2 regions of the Marmoricola sp. RAF53 genome follow, and region 2 is predicted to be linked to the other one. Evidence: predicted binding sites of a transcription regulator. Region 2 holds the regulator's gene; the other holds the start of a gene.
The links. Region 2 encodes HrcA, which represses chaperone genes, less so after heat shock. Its sites were predicted from a motif close to TTGGCACTCGNNNNNNNCGAGTGCCAA; they were not measured.
Positions count from the first base shown of each region.

Region 1 (3,403 bases), on a different contig from region 2:
GCTCTGGCCCGACGACCGGGTCGCGCCCACCACCGACCCGGCGTACTGGCCCTGGGCCGGCGAGATCGACATCTCCGAGACCTACTCGCAGTACCCGACGCTCTCGGTGCCGTTCCTGCACTACGCCGCCGACGCCGCCGGCAACCTGGTCGGCACCAACACCGCCTGGAACTGCACCGCCAACCGCGGGGTCTGGAACACCTACCGGCTCGAGTGGTCGGCCAAGCGCCTGGAGATCTTCGTCAACGGCAAGAGCTGCCTGGTCAACACCTCCGGGGACCCGGCCTTCCAGAAGCCCTACATCGCGGCCTTCACGGCGGCGCTCGGCGTCAACGGCAACACCTACACCGGCAAGGCGCCGGTCCCGGCCACGCTGAGCGTCGACTACCTCCGCGTCTGGAAGTAGGTCCCGGAGGCCGGGATCAGAACGGCTGGACCAGCAGGCAGGTGCCCTGGCCGGCGACCCGGGTGAGCACGATCGTGCCCTCGGCGTCACCGGTCGGCGCCAGTCGCTTGCGGAGCTCCTCGGGCACCACGTCGACGCCGCGCTTCTTGATGGTCAGCCGGCCGATGCCGCGCTCGCGCAGGGCGGCGCGCAGCTGCTTCTCCCGGTAGGGCAGCTCCTCGACGACCCGGTAGGACCGCGCGAACGGCGTCCGGAAGGCGTCGTCGGCGGTGACGTAGGCGATGTGCGGGTCGACCAGCCCGCCGCCGACGCCGGCGGCGACCGCGGTCACCAGCCCGGCCCGGATCACCGCGCCGTCCGGCTCGTAGAGGTAGTCGCCGACCGCGCGCACCTCCGCCCCGGGGTCGTCCTCCTCGGTCAGGGTGGCCAGGCCGCCGCTGCCGATGACCGTCGCCCGGCGTGCGACCGTGGCCAGCGCACCGGACCAGAGCGCGGCCTCCTTCACCTCGCCGTGGTCGCTGACCCACTCGGCCTCCACACCCGCGGGCACCAGGGCGTGCGGGATGCCTGGAGCGACCTTCACGCAGGAGGTGCGCCGGAGCAGGTCCTCGACGAACGGCCACGGCGGGGTCCAGTCGTCCACGACGAAGCTGCGGCCGCGCGCCGAGCGCCGTGCCGGGTCGGCGAAGGCGACGTCGAAGGGGGAGTGGTCGACCGTCGTGGCGTCCGCGACCGCGACCGCACCGCCGAGGTCCAGGGCTGCCAGGTTGGCCCGGGCCACCTCGACCCGGAGCGGGTCGAGGTCGACGCCGGCCGCGGTGATCCCGGCGCGGGCCGCGGCGACGAGGTCGCCGCCGATGCCGCAGCCGAGGTCGATGACCGAGGAGGTCCCGGCGGCCACGAGCCGGGCGGCGCGGTGCTCGGCCACCGGCTGCCGGGTCGCCTGCTCGAGCCCGTCGGGGGTGAAGTACATCCGGGCGGCCAGGTCGCCGAACTTGTCGGCGGCCCGCTCGCGCAGGCGGGCCTGGGTCAGTGCCGCGGCCACCTGCTCCGCGGTCCCGTGCCGGCGCAGCGACGCGCTGGCACGCAGCGGATCGGCGGGCGCGTCGGCGGCGCGGGCCAACAGCCGCTGGCCTTCGGGGGTGAGCAGCCACCGGAACGCGTCGAGGTCCACGGAGCCATCATCGCGGGTCGGGGTGGCGCCGACGGCACGGTGGGGGCCGCCGTTGGCACTCGATCGGGTCGAGTGCTAAGTTCGGTGCTGGCACTCTCCCCGTGAGTCTGCCAGCGCCTGCGTCCGAGGTACGACCCCCGCGACGGCGTGCCGACACCGCAGGCGGCAAACGTGAACCACCACCAACGAAGCGTGAAAGTGGAGGTCGACATCGTGTCGGTCAACATCAAGCCCCTCGAGGACCGGATCCTCGTGCAGCCGCTCGACGCCGAGCAGACCACGGCCTCTGGCCTGGTCATCCCGGACACCGCCAAGGAGAAGCCCCAGGAGGGCCTCGTCGTGGCGACCGGCCCGGGTCGGTTCAACGAGGACGGCGACGAGCGCATCCCGATGGACGTCGCCGTCGGCGACAAGGTCATCTACAGCAAGTACGGCGGCACCGAGGTCAAGTACGCCGGTTCGGAGTACCTGATCCTCTCCGCGCGCGACGTCCTCGCCGTCATTTCCTGAACCATCAGGTCGTGTGCCTGAGGACGCGCCACCGCGCGTTCTCAGGCACACAACTGCTTTCTAGGAGAAACAGTGCCCAAGATTCTTGAGTTCGACGAGAACGCGCGACGCGCTCTCGAGCGGGGCGTCGACGCCCTCGCCAACACCGTCAAGGTGACCCTCGGCCCCAAGGGCCGCTACGTCGTCCTCGACAAGAAGTGGGGCGCCCCCACGATCACCAACGACGGCGTCACCGTCGCTCGCGAGGTCGAGCTCGACGACCCGTTCGAGAACCTCGGCGCCCAGCTGACCAAGGAGGTCGCCACCAAGACGAACGACGTCGCCGGTGACGGCACCACCACCGCGACCGTGCTGGCCCAGGCGATGGTCCACGAGGGTCTGCGCGCGGTCGCGGCCGGCGTGAACCCGATGGGTCTCAAGCGCGGCATGGACGCCGCCGCCGCGGCGCTGTCCGACGCGCTGTCCGACGCGGCCCGCGAGGTCGACTCGGTCGAGGAGATGGCCGCGGTCGCGACCGTGTCCAGCCGCGACGAGGAGATCGGCGCGCTGCTCGCGCAGGCCTTCGACAAGGTCGGCAAGGACGGTGTCATCACCGTCGAGGAGTCCAACACCATGGGCACCGAGCTCGACTTCACCGAGGGCATGCAGTTCGACAAGGGCTACCTGTCGCCGTACTTCGTGACCGACCCGGAGTCGATGGAGGCCGTCCTCGACGACCCGTACATCCTGCTGCACCAGGGCAAGATCTCGGCGATCGCCGAGCTGCTCCCGCTGCTGGAGAAGGTCATCCAGGCCGGGAAGCCGCTGTTCATCCTGGCCGAGGACATCGAGGGCGAGGCCCTGTCCACCCTGGTCGTGAACAAGATCCGCGGCACGTTCAACGCCGTCGCGGTGAAGTCGCCGGCCTTCGGTGACCGCCGCAAGGCGATGATGCAGGACATCGCGGTCCTCACCGGCGCGCAGGTCGTCGCCCCCGAGGTCGGTCTCAAGCTCGACCAGGTCGGCCTCGACGTGCTCGGCACCGCCCGCCGCGTCGTGGTGACCAAGGACAACACCACGATCGTCGAGGGCGCCGGTGACGCCGCCGAGGTCGCCGGTCGGGTCAACCAGATCAAGGCCGAGATCGACGCCAGCGACTCCGACTGGGACCGCGAGAAGCTGCAGGAGCGGCTGGCCAAGCTGGCCGGCGGCGTCTGCGTCGTCAAGGTCGGCGCCGCCACCGAGGTGGAGCTCAAGGAGAAGAAGCACCGGATCGAGGACGCCGTCTCCGCGACGCGCGCCGCGATCGAGGAGGGCATCGTCCCCGGCGGTGG
Region 1 covers NZ_JBFRDX010000005.1:145,595-148,997, reverse strand. The annotation lists gene AB4Y76_RS06155 (glycoside hydrolase family 16 protein) at 1-406, shown strand, start outside; gene AB4Y76_RS06150 (class I SAM-dependent methyltransferase) at 423-1,580, opposite strand; gene groES (co-chaperone GroES) at 1,794-2,090, shown strand; gene groL (chaperonin GroEL) at 2,163-3,403, shown strand, end outside.
Region 1: groES (co-chaperone GroES) is a predicted target of HrcA. The motif match lies at 1,633-1,659, and genes of this name have one in related genera.

Region 2 (3,403 bases):
CGTGCAGCACCACGGCCAGGTCGGCCGCGGCCAGCAGGTCGGCGACCTCTGCGGTGGTCGCCATCGTCGTCACCTCCGGGAACCGGGCCCGGCGCGCCTGCTTCGCGGCCGCCTGCGCCGCCGAGCGCCACTTCGCCAGCGACTTCGCCGCACGCTCGCCGCGCCAGACGGCGACCGAGCGGGAGGCGGCCCAGGGCACGATCGTGTCGACGTCGATCTCGGTCAGCACCTCGACCGCGAGCTCGCCGCGGTCGCCCTTGGGGATCGCCTGGACCACGGTGACGTGAGGCGTGGCCGCGGGCACGACCTCGACCTCTGCGGCCTCCACGACGAGGGTGCTCTTGGTCGCCTCGACGACCGACCCGGTCAGCCGGGTGCCGTCGCCGTCGGTGAGGACGACCTGCTCGCCGACCCGGATCCGCTTCACGGTCGCCGCGTGCCGGCCCTCGTCGCCGTCGAGCAGGACCCGGTCCCCGGTCCGGGCACCGCGCACCCCCTCGGTGACGAAGACCGGGAGACTCACTGCTTGAACGCGTCCCGGATGCGGCCGAACATGCCCTTGTGGTCGGTGTTCTGGATCCGACCGTCGGGGGCTTCCTCGTTGCGCAGCTGCGCGAGCTCGCGCAGCAGCGCCTCCTGGCGGTCGTCGAGCCTGTTCGGGGTCTCGACGTCGATGGTGACCACGATGTCGCCGCGGCCCTGGCCGCGCAGGCTCGGGACGCCGCGGCCGCGGAGCACCTGCTCGGTGCCCGACTGGGTGCCCGGCTTCACGTCGAGGGTGAGCGACGTGGTGACCTCGATCTCCTCGGTGTCCAGGTCGGCCTCGAGCAGCGGGAGCTCGATCGCGGTGCCCAGCGCGGCCGCGGTCATCGGGACCGTCACGGTGCAGCGCAGGTTCAGGCCCTCGCGGTGGAAGATCCGGTGCGGGGCGACGTGCACCTCGACGTACAGGTCGCCGGGCTGGCCGCCGCCGGGGCCGACCTCGCCCTCGCCGCTGAGCTGGACCCGGGTCCCGGTGTCGACGCCCGGCGGGATCTTCACGTGCAGGGCGCGGCGCGAGCGGACCCGTCCGTCGCCGGCACACTCACGGCACGGGTCCGGGATGATCTCGCCGTAGCCGCGGCAGGCGGCGCACGGGCGCAGCGTCCGGATCTCGCCGAGGAAGGACCGCTGCACGTGCTGGACCTCACCGCGACCGTGGCAGGTCTCGCAGGTCACCGGGCGGGTGCCCTCGGCGGCGCCGGAGCCGTGGCAGGTGGTGCAGAGCACGGCGGTGTCGACCTTGAGCTCGCGGGTGGTGCCGAACGCCGCCTCGGCCAGCTCCAGGTCGAGCCGGACCAGGGCGTCCTGGCCGCGGCGCTGGCGCGGGCGCGGGCCCCGGCCGCCGGTCTGCTGGCCGCCGAAGAAGGCGTCCATGATGTCGGTGAAGGAGAACCCGGCCCCCTGGCCGAAGCCGCCGCTGGCGCTGAACGGGTCGCCGCCGAGGTCGTAGACCCGGCGCTTCTCCGGGTCGGAGAGGATCTCGTAGGCCGCGGAGACCTCCTTGAACTTCTCCGGCGCACCCGGGTCGGAGTTCACGTCCGGGTGGTACTGGCGGGCGAGGCGCCGGTAGGCCTTCTTGAGGGTGTCGGCGTCGGCGTCGCGGTCGACGCCCAGGGTGGCGTAGGGATCGGAGGTCACGGCGATCTTTCTCAGGCTTCTTCGAGGTAGGAGGACACGTAACGGGCGACCGCGCGGACGGCGGCCATCGACCCGGGATAGTCCATCCGGGTCGGGCCGACGATGCCGAGAGCGGCGAGGCTCTCGTCGGACGCGCCGTAGCCGGTGGACACGACCGAGGTGGTCGCGAGCTGGTCGTAGGGGCCTTCGTGGCCGATGCGGACGGTGATCTGGCTCGTCGAGCTGGCCTCGCCGAGGAGCTTGAGCAGCACGACGTGCTCCTCCAGCGCCTCGAGCAGCGGCTTGATGGTCTGGTCGAAGCTGTCGCCGAACCGGGCGAGGTTGGCGGTGCCGCCGACGACGACCCGCTCGTCGGAGCGGTGGTCGGACATCGCCTCGACCAGGGCGGCGACGACCGCGGTGTACGTACGCCGCGACTCGGGCACGACGTTCTCGGGCAGCGCCCCGAGCGCGGCGGCCGCGTCGGAGATCCGCTGGCCGGCGGCCGAGCCGTTCACCCGCATCCGCAGGTCGGCGAGGATCTCGTCGGTCAGCTCGACCGGCACCTCGATGACCCGCTGCTCGACCCGGCCGGTCGACATGATGAGCACGGCGAGGACGCGGGCGCTGCTCAGCGCGACCAGCTCGACGTGCCGGACCGTGGAGCGCGACAGCGACGGGTACTGCACGATCGCGACCTGCTGGGTCAGCTGGGCGAGCAGCCGGACGCTGCGCTGGACGACGTCGTCGATGTCGTGGGCGCCTTCGAGGAACCCGGCGATGGCCCGACGCTCGGCCGGCGACATCGCCTTGAGGGTGGTGAGCCGGTCGACGAAGAACCGGTAGCCCTTGTCGGTCGGGATCCGGCCGGCGCTGGTGTGCGGCTGGGCGATCAGGCCCTCGTCCTCGAGGGCGGCCATGTCGTTGCGCACGGTCGCCGGGGAGACGCCGAGGCGGTGCCGCTCGACCAAGGTCTTGCTGCCGACGGGCTCCTGGGTCGCCACGTAGTCCTCGACGATCGCGCGCAGGACTGCGAGCTTGCGGTCCTCGACCACGGCGACTCCTTCCGGACCTCGGGCACGGGCGGGATCGGCGGTATTGGCACTCGTCCGTGCGGAGTGCCAAGTCTACTAGGCGCCGGGTCGTGCCCGGGTGCGTCCTAGGGTGTGCGTCGTGACCGACTTCACCGAGGTCGGCGACCGCGTCTGGGTCGCCCGCTACGACTGGTTCGACGTGAACGTGACCGTGGTCGGCGGCGAGCGCGGGCTCGTCGTCGTCGACACGAACGCCTCCTCCGCCGCCGCCCGGGCCACCCTGGCCGACCTGCGGCGGCTCTCGACGGGGCAGGTGATCGCCGCGGTCAACACGCACGTGCACTTCGACCACACCTTCGGCAACGCCGTGCTCGCGGCCGAGGGCGCGGAGCTGGTCGCGCACGAGGAGGCCGCCGCCGCGCTGCCCGAGCACTCGGCGACCATCCGCGCCGAGGCCGCCGCCGAGACCGACCCCCGGTTCGACGACTGGACCGCGACCGAGCTCGCTGTCCCGACGCGGACGTTCTCCTCCGCGCTCACCCTCGACCTGGGCGACCGGGTGCTGGAGCTGATCCACCCGGGCCGCGGGCACACGGCCGGCGACCTGGTGGTGCGGGTCCCCGATGCGGACGTGCTGCTGGCCGGAGACCTGGTCGAGGAGTCGGCGCAGCGCACCGCCGTCCCCGGGTTCGGCGCGGACTGCTTCCCGA
Region 2 covers NZ_JBFRDX010000008.1:143,549-146,951, reverse strand. The annotation lists gene AB4Y76_RS09885 (16S rRNA (uracil(1498)-N(3))-methyltransferase) at 1-523, opposite strand, end outside; gene dnaJ (molecular chaperone DnaJ) at 520-1,680, opposite strand; gene hrcA (heat-inducible transcriptional repressor HrcA) at 1,692-2,714, opposite strand; gene AB4Y76_RS09870 (MBL fold metallo-hydrolase) at 2,833-3,403, shown strand, end outside.